2 regions of the Paenibacillus sp. FSL E2-0151 genome follow, and region 2 is predicted to be linked to the other one. Evidence: a T-box and tRNA genes for the amino acid it is inferred to sense, from the RefSeq annotation. Region 2 holds a T-box; the other holds one or more tRNA genes.
The links. The T-box of region 2 lies ahead of tyrS (tyrosine--tRNA ligase). A T-box ahead of a tRNA ligase gene usually reads a tRNA of that ligase, here a tRNA-Tyr.
Positions count from the first base shown of each region.

Region 1 (7,000 bases), 3.1 Mb from region 2:
AAAGAAGGTAAAAGCCCTGTAGTTGAAAGTCTGTTCCCTCCGAGACGGATCCCGAGTAGTGCGGGGCACGTGAAACCCCGTATGAATCCGGCAGGACCATCTGCCAAGGCTAAATACTTCCTAGCGACCGATAGTGAAGCAGTACCGTGAGGGAAAGGTGAAAAGCACCCCGGAAGGGGAGTGAAATAGAACCTGAAACCGTGTGCTTACAAAAAGTCAGAGCCCGTTTTAGGGGTGATGGCGTGCCTTTTGTAGAATGAACCGGCGAGTTACGTTCCCGTGCAAGGTTAAGGTGAAGAGCCGGAGCCGCAGCGAAAGCGAGTCTGAATAGGGCGACTTAGTACGTGGACGTAGACCCGAAACCGGGTGATCTACCCCTGTCCAGGGTGAAGGTGCGGTAACACGCACTGGAGGCCCGAACCCACGCATGTTGAAAAATGCGGGGATGAGGTGGGGGTAGCGGAGAAATTCCAATCGAACTCGGAGATAGCTGGTTCTCCCCGAAATAGCTTTAGGGCTAGCCTCGGAAAACAGAGTCGTGGAGGTAGAGCACTGATTGGGTGCGGGGCCCGCAAGGGTTACCAAGCTCAGTCAAACTCCGAATGCCATAGACTTACTTCCGGGAGTCAGACAGTGAGTGCTAAGATCCATTGTCAAAAGGGAAACAGCCCAGACCATCAGCTAAGGTCCCCAAGTGTGTGTTAAGTGGGAAAGGATGTGGAGTTGCACAGACAACCAGGATGTTGGCTTAGAAGCAGCCATCATTGAAAGAGTGCGTAATAGCTCACTGGTCGAGTGACTCTGCGCCGAAAATGTAACGGGGCTAAACACACCACCGAAGCTATGGCTTGATGCTTTGCATCAGGGGTAGGGGAGCGTTGTATAAGGGTTGAAGGTGTACCGTAAGGAGCGCTGGACATTATACAAGTGAGAATGCCGGTATGAGTAACGAAAAGATCAGTGAGAATCTGATCCGCCGAAAGCCTAAGGGTTCCTGAGGAAGGCTCGTCCGCTCAGGGTAAGTCGGGACCTAAGGCGAGGCCGAAAGGCGTAGTCGAAGGACAACAGGTCGAAATTCCTGTACCACCGTAAGCCGTTATGAGCAATGGGGGGACGCAGTAGGGTAGTGACGCGGACTGATGGATGTCCGTCTAAGCAGTAAGGCTGATGTGTAGGCAAATCCGCACATTGTAAGGCTGAGCTGTGATGGGGAGCGAAAATTATAGTAGCGAAGGTCATGATCTCACACTGCCAAGAAAAGCCTCTAGCCAGGTGATGGTGCCCGTACCGCAAACCGACACAGGTAGGCGAGAAGAGTATTCTAAGGCGCGCGGAAGAACTCTCGTTAAGGAACTCGGCAAAATGACCCCGTAACTTCGGGAGAAGGGGTGCCCCGGTAGTGTGAATAGCACGAGGGGGCCGCAGTGAAAAGGCCCAAGCGACTGTTTAGCAAAAACACAGGTCTGTGCGAAGCCGTAAGGCGAAGTATACGGGCTGACGCCTGCCCGGTGCTGGAAGGTTAAGGGGAGTGGTTAGGAGCAATCCGAAGCTGTGAACCGAAGCCCCAGTAAACGGCGGCCGTAACTATAACGGTCCTAAGGTAGCGAAATTCCTTGTCAGGTAAATTCTGACCCGCACGAATGGCGTAACGACTTGGGCGCTGTCTCAACGAGAGATCCGGTGAAATTTTAATACCTGTGAAGATGCAGGTTACCCGCGACAAGACGGAAAGACCCCATGGAGCTTTACTGCAGCTTGATATTGAATTTGGGTACGATCTGTACAGGATAGGTGGGAGCCTTTGAAACGTGAGCGCCAGCTTGCGTGGAGGCAACGTTGGGATACCACCCTGATCGTATCTAGGTTCTAACCTGGTACCGTAATCCGGTGCGGGGACAGTGTCAGGTGGGCAGTTTGACTGGGGCGGTCGCCTCCTAAAGAGTAACGGAGGCGCCCAAAGGTTCCCTCAGAATGGTTGGAAATCATTCGAAGAGTGCAAAGGCATAAGGGAGCTTGACTGCGAGACCTACAAGTCGAGCAGGGACGAAAGTCGGGCTTAGTGATCCGGTGGTACCGCATGGAAGGGCCATCGCTCAACGGATAAAAGCTACCCTGGGGATAACAGGCTTATCTCCCCCAAGAGTCCACATCGACGGGGAGGTTTGGCACCTCGATGTCGGCTCATCGCATCCTGGGGCTGAAGTAGGTCCCAAGGGTTGGGCTGTTCGCCCATTAAAGCGGTACGCGAGCTGGGTTCAGAACGTCGTGAGACAGTTCGGTCCCTATCTGTCGTGGGCGTAGGAAATTTGAGAGGAGCTGTCCTTAGTACGAGAGGACCGGGATGGACGTACCGCTGGTGTACCAGTTGTTCCGCCAGGAGCACCGCTGGGTAGCTATGTACGGACGGGATAAACGCTGAAAGCATCTAAGCGTGAAGCCCCCCTCAAGATGAGATTTCCCAGTATGTAAGACCCCTTGAAGACGACGAGGTAGATAGGCTGGGGGTGGAAGTGCAGCAATGCATGGAGCTGACCAGTACTAATCGGTCGAGGGCTTATCCAATAGCAAGTTCTAAATCGCATGTTTCGTTTCGAATCTAGTTTTCAGGGAGCAATCCTTGAATGATGTTGATGATTGTTATTTGGAGAGATACCCAAGTGGCTATAAGGGGACCCTCTGCTAAGGGGTTAGACTGCGTAAGCGGTGCGAGGGTTCGAATCCCTCTCTCTCCGCCATCTTTACCTAAAGATGGACAAGCAATCAAGACACAATTAATATGGCGGTGTAGCTCAGCTGGCTAGAGCGTACGGTTCATACCCGTAAGGTCGGGGGTTCGATCCCCTCCGCCGCTACCATATTACCCAGGAGGCTTAGCTCAGCTGGGAGAGCATCTGCCTTACAAGCAGAGGGTCGGGGGTTCGATCCCCTCAGCCTCCACCATATACGCCGGTGTAGCTCAACTGGTAGAGCAACTGACTTGTAATCAGTAGGTTGGGGGTTCAAGTCCTCTCGCCGGCACCATTAATGCCTGGAACCGTGGTGTAGTTGGCCTAACATGCCTGCCTGTCACGCAGGAGATCGCGGGTTCGAATCCCGTCGGTTCCGCCATTAATCCTAAAAATTAAATATGGCTCGGTAGCTCAGTCGGTAGAGCAGAGGACTGAAAATCCTCGTGTCGGCGGTTCGATTCCGTCCCGAGCCACCTTTAATCCCTGGAGGATTAGCGAAGTGGCCAAACGCATCAGACTGTAAATCTGCTCCCGTACGGGTTCGGTGGTTCGAATCCATCATCCTCCACCAGTTTTATGAGTCATTAGCTCAGTTGGTAGAGCACCTGACTTTTAATCAGGGTGTCGAAGGTTCGAGCCCTTCATGACTCATCTTTAAGAAAAGAGTGATTAATCATTAATTTGATTAGTTGCTCTTTTTTTGTTGTGTAATTTTAGCTCAATATGGATATTTATTAATGCTGGGCAAGATATGATAAACTAATAGAAAACATGCAGAGTGGTGACGTTCATTATATGAAGCTCATACCTGATCTAAAACAGCAAATTGAAGTCATTATAGGCACAAATTTGGACGAATATGAAATTACAATAGAAGAATGGATGCAATCTGTTGCCAATCTAGTTGGTAATCATGAAAATTCAGAGACCTTTGGTGATGAAGGTGAGCGTCAGGAGTTATCTGATCAATCTGCATCTCCAATTTCATCCGATGTGATCAGTTTGAATACGGGAAAGCGTATATTTTTTAAGGTTCGAATGAATGAGCAAGAAGAGACTGTCGTGTGTTGGGGATGCCCTGCAAAATCTATTACCGTGGAGACACGACAATTGATTGAGCTTTTGATCCGCACTAACACGGCTCTACCCGATGAGGTACAGCCTGTTGTATATGAGAATGATAGGGAGCAGTATTTGACTGAATTGGGTCTCTGGCTTAAAGAGCAGATCGAAGAACCAACCAAGCAGGAATCTGAAGCGGTTCCTGATCGCTTTGTGGTGCCCGCAGGATTAAATGCTGAGAAGATTCTGTTCTTGCTGCAAGGCGATACACCGGATGCACATCGTTTACGGTCCAAGGAACTCAACAAGTTGCTTGAGAGTTACTTTGGCGAGGAGATAGTCTTGATTCCTTTGGGGGAGCAAGAGTGGATTTTCATGGGTGATAAGGAAATTGTTACAGAAGAAGCCGAGGAAGATACAACGGAAGCCAAAAAGGATTCGCTGAACGCCTTTTGTCTGGGGTTACATGAATTGGTTGCCAGTGAGTGGGCTGGGGTGTTCCATCTGTCTGCATCTCTGCCATGCATTCCTGCGCAACAACTTGTATCGGTCACAACTCTTCTTAGAGAGAGTGTTCACTTAGGGAGAGCATTCCATGTTACGCAGCATATTCATCTCCCATGGGATCTTCACCTGGAGAGGTTGGTAGCGAGCATTCCAGATGATCAACGTATACGTTTTATAAAGGAAACTGGCAAAGACACGGTAATCTTCAATGACAGTGAGACACTTGCTACGCTGGAGACCTTTTTTAGCCTGGACTGTAATGTCAGCGAGACAGCGAAACGACTTTTCATTCATCGTAATACGTTGGTATACCGTCTGGACAAGATCAAACAGGAGATTGGCTATGATGTGAGGCACTTCGAAAGTGCCGTTCTAGTGCAGTTTTTACTACTAATGTACAAAGTGACGAAAAAGCATTGATATTTTTGTGCAGTTTGCGAATAGTCAAACCTCACGTAGATAGGGTATTATAAAAATACAAATTGTATTCGATTATAAAATGATCTCTGAGGAGGCAACAATCATGGCTGGAGTACGTTTAGAGCATATTTTCAAAAAATACCCGGGTTCTGATAAAGCAACTGTAGTTGACATTAACCTGGACATTAAAGATAAAGAATTTCTGGTACTGGTAGGTCCGTCCGGTTGTGGTAAGTCAACAACACTTCGTATGATCGCAGGCCTTGAGGAAATTTCTGAAGGTAAACTCTATATCGGTGACCGTGTCGTTAATGATGTTGCACCTAAAGACCGCGATATCGCGATGGTATTCCAATCCTATGCCTTGTATCCACATATGAGCGTATATCAAAACATGGCGTTTGGTTTGAAATTGCGTAAGGTTAAAAAAGATGAGATCGACAAACGTGTACGTGAAGCAGCTAAAATCCTGGATATCGAACATTTGCTTGAGCGTAAACCTAAGGCATTGTCCGGTGGTCAACGTCAACGTGTCGCTTTGGGACGTGCGATTGTCCGTGATCCACAAGTGTTCTTGATGGATGAGCCTCTCTCCAACTTGGATGCCAAACTGCGTGGTCAAATGCGTGCTGAGATCACTAAACTTGCGAAACGTTTGGAAACAACTGTTATCTACGTAACGCATGACCAGATCGAAGCTATGACGATGGGTGATCGGATCGTTGTTATGAAGGATGGTATCATCCAACAAGCAGCTTCTCCGGAAGAGTTGTATAACCTGCCGGCTAACCTGTTCGTAGCTGGTTTCATCGGTTCCCCGACAATGAACTTTATCTCGGGTAAACTCGCTGAGCAAGGTACTAGCATGCATTTCATAGCTCCTGGTGTGGATGTTGAAATCCCGCAAGGTAAAGCACAAGTGTTGAAATCTAGAGGATACATTGGTAAAGAAGTGATTCTGGGTGTTCGTCCAGAAGACATTCACGAAGAGCCAGTATTCCTGGAAGCATCCCCGAACTCTGTATTCTCTACACACGTAGATGTTACAGAGAACCTGGGTCACGAAATGCTCCTCTACTTGAGCGGTGTTGGTAATGATACAACGATCGCACGTGTAGACGGACGTTCTAACACTCGTGATGGTTCCACAGTTAAAATGGCCATCGACATGAACAAAGTTCATATCTTTGACAAAGAGACTGAAGTGAACGTACTTCTTCAAGACAAATAATACTGGGATTCCTCGGTGACGATGGAACCTGACAGTTAACGCAATTATACATTGTAATGAGAGCCCCTTCCGTTATTGCTGGAAGGGGCTTTTTTAAGATTAATGAATTTATAAGTTTCGACAGAGTTGAAGGATTAATAATCGTAAGAAAAACACCCCTTAAACTACGAATGTAGTATCCTAGAAGGTGCTTCGATCAGAAGACTTTTCTTACTAATGGTTGTCGGAGGCTGCGATTGCATTCATCCCGGAATTCATTTAAGATTATTTGAAGGTCTGTCTTCATATATTTGAGAGAATCGACTGTTGGAAGGGTATGCATTCTGTACCCCATGTTGTGAATGCGCTAATAATGGAAATAACTGATACACGATCTGATGTACATAGAGGGACAGCTAATGCTGAAAGGAAGAGACAAATGGCGAAAAAAGTGAAAGTATCTGAACTGGTGCAGCAATTTCAGTTGGAGGTTGTTTCTGGATCTCACGGATTGAAAAGAGTCATTACGGTAGATGACCTGAACCGTCCTGGTCTGGAAATGGCCGGTTATTTTGAATACCATCCACAAGAACGGGTACAGCTGCTTGGAAGAACGGAGTTAGCTTTCTTTGCAATGTTACCTGAGCAAGAGCGGCGAGATCGTATGCAACGTCTTTGTACGGAAGAGACGCCTTGTATCGTTGTCACGCGTGGACTGGAAGTTCCGCAAGAGCTGATTGATATCAGTGAAGAGCAGAATCTGGCTGTACTTCGCAGCAACATGGCTACTACGATTCTATCCAGCCGGATCACAGGATTCCTGGAAAAGAAATTGGCACCAACAGCAACCATTCACGGTGTACTTTGTGATGTCTATGGCGTAGGTATGCTGATCACAGGTAGTAGCGGTATTGGTAAGAGTGAAACAGCGCTTGAACTGGTGAAACGTGGACACCGACTGATTGCCGATGATGCGGTAGAGATCCGCCAAACGTCAGATTTTCAGCTGCACGGTACTGCACCTGAATTGATCCGCCACTTGCTCGAGATTCGAGGTGTCGGTATTATCAAC
Region 1 is NZ_CP150308.1:143,063-150,062, forward strand. It holds rRNA gene MHI55_RS00700 (23S ribosomal RNA) at 1-2,562, shown strand, start outside; tRNA gene MHI55_RS00705 (tRNA-Ser) at 2,644-2,735, shown strand; tRNA gene MHI55_RS00710 (tRNA-Met) at 2,779-2,855, shown strand; tRNA gene MHI55_RS00715 (tRNA-Val) at 2,865-2,940, shown strand; tRNA gene MHI55_RS00720 (tRNA-Thr) at 2,946-3,021, shown strand; tRNA gene MHI55_RS00725 (tRNA-Asp) at 3,031-3,108, shown strand; tRNA gene MHI55_RS00730 (tRNA-Phe) at 3,130-3,202, shown strand; tRNA gene MHI55_RS00735 (tRNA-Tyr) at 3,215-3,300, shown strand; tRNA gene MHI55_RS00740 (tRNA-Lys) at 3,308-3,380, shown strand; gene MHI55_RS00745 (helix-turn-helix domain-containing protein) at 3,501-4,718, shown strand; gene ugpC (sn-glycerol-3-phosphate ABC transporter ATP-binding protein UgpC) at 4,822-5,949, shown strand; gene hprK (HPr(Ser) kinase/phosphatase) at 6,368-7,000, shown strand, end outside.
Region 1: it encodes a tRNA-Tyr, which carries the amino acid that the T-box ahead of tyrS (tyrosine--tRNA ligase) is inferred to sense. The anticodon was not compared.

Region 2 (7,000 bases):
TCTTAACGAGCGTAAAAGCTGGTTTATGGAACGCATACGTTATTTCGAGGATCTGAAGTCACGTATACCTCAGGATAATCTTCGTGTAGGCAACCGAGATTTTGGAAGCTACATCCTGGTACAAAAAGGGTTAATGCACGCACAAACAGGCCTGGAATGGTGTCATTGGGTTACCCAATTGCTTGATGGCCAAGCTGCAATTCAAGACCCAAGTCCAAGCGTTTCAGAAATTTAATAAAATTTGAAACGTTCCTGCAAGTTGACCGTATTACATGAGTAAGGCCCATTTTTGGGCGATTCAAACAAATTAATCGGGGGGTTACGATCTTTACAATGAAGAAAAAATTCGGAGTTAAACATCTAATGATGGTATTTATGGCCTTTACATTATTGTTCGCAACAGTGGGAGTAACGAATCCGGATTCTGCAGATGCAAGACGTGGTGGCGGATTCAAGTCCGGTACAAAAAGTTATAGCAATACACCTAAGAAATCCGACAGCAATGTAAGCAAATCGAATACGAATAACAATTCCAGCAATGGAGCAGCTACAACGAACCGTGGCGGATTCTTCGGCGGTGGCGGCGGATTCATGAAAGGCATGATGCTTGGTGGTCTTGCTGGTATGATGTTTGGCGGATTGTTCGGTGGCATGGGCGCTCTGGGTAACATCCTTGGATTGCTCGTGAACGTTGCAGCAATTATGTTGATTGTTATGCTGGCTATGGCACTCTTCAGAGCCATCTCCAATCGTCGCAAACCTGCAGCGGATGGTCGTTATGACCGTCGCAATGATCGTGATGATGACCGTAACAGAAACGGACGGTACTAATCTCTATGGTTCTGAGCATGGATGAAATTGTGAATGCAATCTGTATTCATATGGCAGAACGTAAGGGTGTACGTCCAACCGATGTGAATGTAGAACTGAGCTGGGAAGAAGATACAGGTTATTCCGCTGAAGTTTGGATCCAAGGACGCAGTCAATATCTGGTCGAGTCCAATATGATTGAAGCGATTCTTCGTTACCTGCACAGTGAATACAACATCCGGGCGTACCGTGAAAATGTGCGACTTGATCTGGATGAAGAAATCACAGCGATCGTTAATCAATAAGATAGGTCAATCACTGGCCTGATATACGAAAGACCGCCTCCCCTCTGTCGCCTGACAGAGATGGAAGGCGGTCTTTTTGTTTCTGTATTTGTAGCTCTATTTGTGCGTCTATTGTAGTCTCTATACGTCTCTGTGTTACGTTCTAATTCTTGGAAACTACGATTGAAGTTTAACCAGGCTGTAGTTCTTCTTACCTTTACGGATAATAATGAATTTACCGCCAATGCCATGCTCTGCCGACACTGTGAATTCAAGCTCCGTGATTTTCTCACCGTTCATGGAGATAGCGCCTTTAGTGACATCCTCACGCGCCTGGCGTTTGGATGGCTCCAACCCCAGATCTACGAGCCAGTCGACGATATTTTTCGCTTCCCCGTCCGTTTCGAATGTTGGCATTTCCTTGAAACCCTGCTCGATTTCATCTGCTGTCAGGGAACGGATATCACCACTGAACAGCGCCGCTGTAATACGTTTAGCCTGTTCGAGCATTTCTTCGCCGTGAACGAATTTTGTCATTTCTTCCGCGAGTGCTTTCTGTGCTTCACGTCTGTGCGGCTCTGTCTCTACCTTTTCAGCCAAAGCTTCGATTTGTTCTTTGCTGAGGAAAGTAAAGTATTTCAAGTATTTAATGACATCACGGTCATCTGTATTCGCCCAGAACTGGTAGAATTCAAATGGTGTCGTTTTGTTCGGATCAAGCCAGATTGCGCCGCCAGCTGTTTTACCGAATTTGGTTCCGTCCGATTTGAGCATGAGCGGAATGGTCAGACCATACGCCTTCGCTTCAGATCCTTCTTTTTTACGAATCAGATCAAGACCACTCGTGATATTCCCCCATTGATCCGAACCGCCAATTTGAAGCTGTACATCTTCGTTTTGGAACAGGTGCAGGTAGTCGAGTGATTGAAGGATCTGGTATGAAAACTCGGTGAACGAGATTCCGCCTTCCAGTCTGCTCGCAACTACATCCTTAGCTAACATTGTGTTAAGGTTAAAGTTTTTGCCGTAGTCACGCAAGAATTCAATCACATTGATTTTGTGTGTCCAATCGTAGTTGTTCACCATGCGAACCTGATTATCACCGTCTGTTACGAACAGCTTCTTCATCTGCGCTGTCAGTGCATCCACATTCTCCTGCACTTGCTCCATCGTTTGCAAAGAACGTTCTGCCTGTCGACCACTTGGATCACCAATCGTTCCTGTAGCTCCACCAATCAAAATAACCGGACGGTGTCCTGCCAGTTGAAAACGTTTCAGCATCATGAATGGAATGAGATGTCCGATATGCATGCTATCCCCCGTAGGGTCAACGCCGCAGTACAGTGAGATTGATTTGGTTTCAGTCAACTCACGCAGTCCCTCTGCATCTGTCTGCTGGTTAATGGCGTCACGCCACTGTAGTTCATCAATAATATTCATGTGTATAACCCCTTTTCTATCCTCAAGATTCAGTCATGATCTACGTTAAATTACGAAATTACACGCTGGAACGGCTTTTTTGGACACAAAAAAATCGCCTCCTTGTCTTCATTAGACACAGGGACGATTATCATAACCGTGGTACCACCCAAATTGCATGGACAACACGTGACCTTAACACGTTATCCATACCACTTTTGGCAATATATCGTTTGCCCATCCGCTTGGCATTACCCAAGTACTCCAGAGTGTAATTCGCAGCCCTTGTATGTATCAGGTTCCATCAACCCCTGACTTTCTGTAACAGGGACAAAGCCGCTACTGCGCTCTATCAACGTGATTCATGTATTCAATTTATAGCAAGTATAGCCGAACGTTTCAGTCATTGCAAGACCAAGTATTAATCTTCGAACAGAACAACGGATGCATAGTTGAAACCAGATTATATAATCATCATGTTCAATTTTCCGTGATAATAACCATAAGCTTTCTCCGCGATCTGATCCTCATTGTTCCAAAACTGCTGATCCAGCGCATCTAACTGCTGCTCTTGTTCCTTTGTCAGGAATTTAGGAATATCCCACAGTTCGGTAAGCCTTTCATCCTCTTTCAAGTGCTCAATGTAGCCGTATGCTGACGTTATAATCTCCACGACTTGAGTCGCACCAATGATATGTAATGCCCGCAACGCGTAACGGTATACCTCTTCCCCCCAGTTGCAGAAAAACTGTATAAAACCGCCATTAAAGACATCCGCCTCTAACAGCCATAAAGCAGCAATGTCCTGCTCATTCGAAGTCAACGATGCCCAGCCCTGTTCAGATTCATTCTTTTTTTCGACAAATAACACAGCATAGTCATACCATACGTCATTAATATCTTGCTCGCTCATGTAACACACCTCACTTTTCTTTATGCCATGCCCTCTAAGTCCTGACGTTTGCCCGTCTGATGCCAATGTAAATAAGGATTACCGATCTGCTGGAAGGCTTCCAGGACACCCCTGTTCAGGTCCTTCATCACTTCATTTGTATAGTTCAAATGCGTCTCTTTATTATCCACGCCATGTCTTTCCAACAACCCTACATGCGTCGCGGTGAAAATAATATCTTCCAGCAACCAATAGATGACTTCATCCGGCTGTTTCACCTGTTTCTCCAATGAGACGTGACCACGTTCGTATATTCGTACGATATACGTATCTTCTCCAGTCTCTACATAAGGCACCCCATCCCATTTAAAGGTCTCAAACAAGCGGTTAACATAGTTCTGCATCTGTTCCCTGGGAAAAGATGTACGCTCTAAAAGCTGTAAAAGGATGTCTGCCAATTGTTGTTTGCTTAACATGTTGGACATGAATGCACCTGCCTCTATAAAGTAACGTCGATGACAGAATAAAAAAATGAAAAAGCTGCCCAAGGCAGCCTCTTCATATTTATTCCTACTGTTCAATCAGGTCCCACAAAAAGTCTGATACGAAGTATTACATTGTGCAGGTAGTTCGGCATATTCAGCCTGTTCAGGTGAGTGTGCAAACGGATCTGAAAGAACTGCCAAAAGCTTCTCCATCACGCTAAGGTCTCCGTGATTCTCCGCTTGCTCAAGGGCTTCCTCGACCCGATGATTTCGGGGAATGACGGCTGGATTGCTTGTTCTCATCAACTGTCGAGAGACTTCCTTCTCCTCTTGCTGTCTGTCCAATCTTGCTTGCCACCGCTCATGCCATTCAGCAAATTCTGTCGTGCCAAACAAAGCTGTCCCTTCCAATGTATCAAAGGTCAATGCCAGAAACGTATTGGTGTAATCTGCACTATGCTTCTCCATAAGTTCAAGAAGCTCCTTGATCAGCGCTTCATCTTCGGCCTCTTCATCCAACAAGCCCAGTTTGGCACGCATTCCCTTGAGCCAATGATGATGGTACAATTCAGAAAATTGTGCGATAGCATCCTGAGCAAGTTGCACGGCCTGTTCTTCATCTTCATGCAACAACGGCAGAAGCGTCTCGGCAAAACGAGCCAAATTCCACCCGGCAATATACGGTTGATTACCATAAGCATAGCGACCTTGCCTGTCAATGGAGCTGAATACGGTCGAAGGATTGTAAGCATCCATAAAGGCACACGGACCATAATCGATGGTCTCACCACTGATCGCCATGTTATCCGTGTTCATCACGCCATGAATGAAACCAACACGCTGCCACTGGGCAACGAGTGCCGCCTGCCGCTTAATCACTTCTTGAAGGAACAAAAGATAGCGATTTTCGGCTTGGGCAACCTTAGGGAAATGTCGATTCAACGTGTAATCAGCCAACGCCCGAAGATCGTCGATAGACCCCCATCTGGCTGCATACTGGAAGGTTGCTACCCGGATATGACTGGAAGCCACACGCGTTAAAATGGCACCTGGCCGCTCTGTTTCGCGGATAATGTTTTCTCCTGTTGATACCACAGCCAGACTGCGTGTCGTTGGGATCCCCAGTGCATACATCGCTTCACTAATAATATACTCTCGCAACATGGGCCCTACAGCAGCACGTCCATCTCCTCCACGAGAGTACGGTGTTCTCCCTGAACCTTTCAGCTGGATATCCACTCGCTCGCCCTGTGGCGTAATCTGTTCACCCAACAGCAAAGCTCGTCCATCTCCAAGCATGTTAAAATTGCCGAATTGATGCCCTGCGTAGGCTTGAGCTAAAGGCTCGGCCCCTTCCGGAATCAGGTTACCTGCAAAAATTTCCGCTCCTTCCTCACTGTCAAGAGACTCCACATCCAGACCCAAGCTGGATGCAAGCAGTCTATTGAAAATAATCAGCTTTGGTGATTCAACAGGCACTGCGCCCTGACTTGTAAAAAAGGGTTGCGGCAACTGCGCATAACTATTCTCCAAGTTCCACCCTTTGTTCAACGTTTCTTGTTGCATGGTGATCACAACTCCTTTTCTGCACCAGGGATATCCCTTGGTTATATTGTAGCCTTGTGAACCAATGCTCATTTATGTAGTCGCATGGAAATTCAATTCAAGAGGTTGTTGACTTAAACGAACATCTAAAATGTTCTTGATGAAACTTTAGCATATTTGCATGTCTTTTGCATTCCTCATGAATCGTAAGCACCAAAAAATCCAAGAGGTTTCTTTGCCAAGTGGAATCATTGTCTTACATTCCACTTCCCAGAAAACCATCTTGGATCTATTCCACTTACTACCAGATGACACGTCTGTTATTACAAGGATTACGTATGTGCTTCTTGAGCCTGTACAGGCTGTATTGGCAATTTCTCTTTTTTCAAAGCAAGGTTAAAGAAGACATTAAGCAGGATGGCTGACAGGCTTCCCGTAATAATACCATCGCTAACAATAATCCGAATACTTTGAGGAAGCTGGGCAAACAGATCGGGTACAGCAGTAACACCGAGCCCAAGTGAAACGGAGCAAGCCACGATCAATAGATTCGATTGTTTGCCAAAGTCGACGTTTTGCAGCATTTTGATCCCGGATGAGACGACCATTCCAAACAGGACAACAGTCGCTCCTCCGAGGACAGCACTTGGAATAATGGTTGCAAAAGCAGCTACTTTGGGAATAAGTCCGAGAAAGACCAGTATACCTCCGGCTGCAACAACAACATTGGTCGTTTTCACTTTGGAGAGCTGAACCAAACCAACATTCTGAGCAAATGTATTATATGGAAAAGCATTAAAGATGCCGCCAAGGACAAACGCAAGACCTTCTGCGCGATATCCCCGTGCCAGATCGTTTTCGTTGATCGGTTGATCACAGATTTTGCTCAAAGCCATAAATACACCTGTTGATTCGATGATAACCACCGTACCTACAATAATCATTGTAATAATGGGGCCGATTTCGAAGGTAGGCCATCCAAAGTAAAAGGGTTGAGGTAAATGGAACCAGGAGGCTTCCTGTACAGAGGCAAAATTCACTTTTCCCATGATGGCTGCGATGAGGGTTCCCACAATAATACCAAGGAGAACAGCCAGGGATTTTACAAAACCGCGAGCATATCGATTCAGGATTAGAATGAACAGTAATACACCAAATGAAAGCGCCAAATTGTCCAAACTTCCGAAATTCTCGCTGTTTGCTCCACCCGCCATGTTTTTAATGCCGGTTGGGATTAGCGCAAGACCGATAATGGTTACCACTGTACCGATCACAACTGGCGGAAACAATTTGACGATTTTGCTAAAAAATACGGCAAAGATGACGATAAATAACCCGGCTGCGATGATCGACCCATATATGGCAGGAATTCCGTATTGCGATCCAATCGCAATCATGGGTGTCACCGCTACAAAAGAACTTCCGAGCACCGCTGGCAAACCTATACCCAGATACTTCCCTTTCCGAGCCTGAAGCCATGTTGCAATCCCACACGTTAACAGGTCAATGGATACCAGATACGCCAACTGCTCTGCAGTCAGATTTAGTGCTCTGCCCACAAGCAA
Region 2 is NZ_CP150308.1:4,131,989-4,138,988, forward strand. It holds gene MHI55_RS18670 (PadR family transcriptional regulator) at 1-235, shown strand, start outside; gene MHI55_RS18675 (hypothetical protein) at 334-831, shown strand; gene MHI55_RS18680 (YxcD family protein) at 837-1,115, shown strand; gene tyrS (tyrosine--tRNA ligase) at 1,272-2,534, opposite strand; T-box leader at 2,651-2,878, opposite strand; gene MHI55_RS18690 (DUF4375 domain-containing protein) at 2,977-3,426, opposite strand; gene MHI55_RS18695 (Imm63 family immunity protein) at 3,447-3,890, opposite strand; gene MHI55_RS18700 (YdiU family protein) at 3,987-5,456, opposite strand; gene MHI55_RS18705 (nucleobase:cation symporter-2 family protein) at 5,768-7,000, opposite strand, start outside.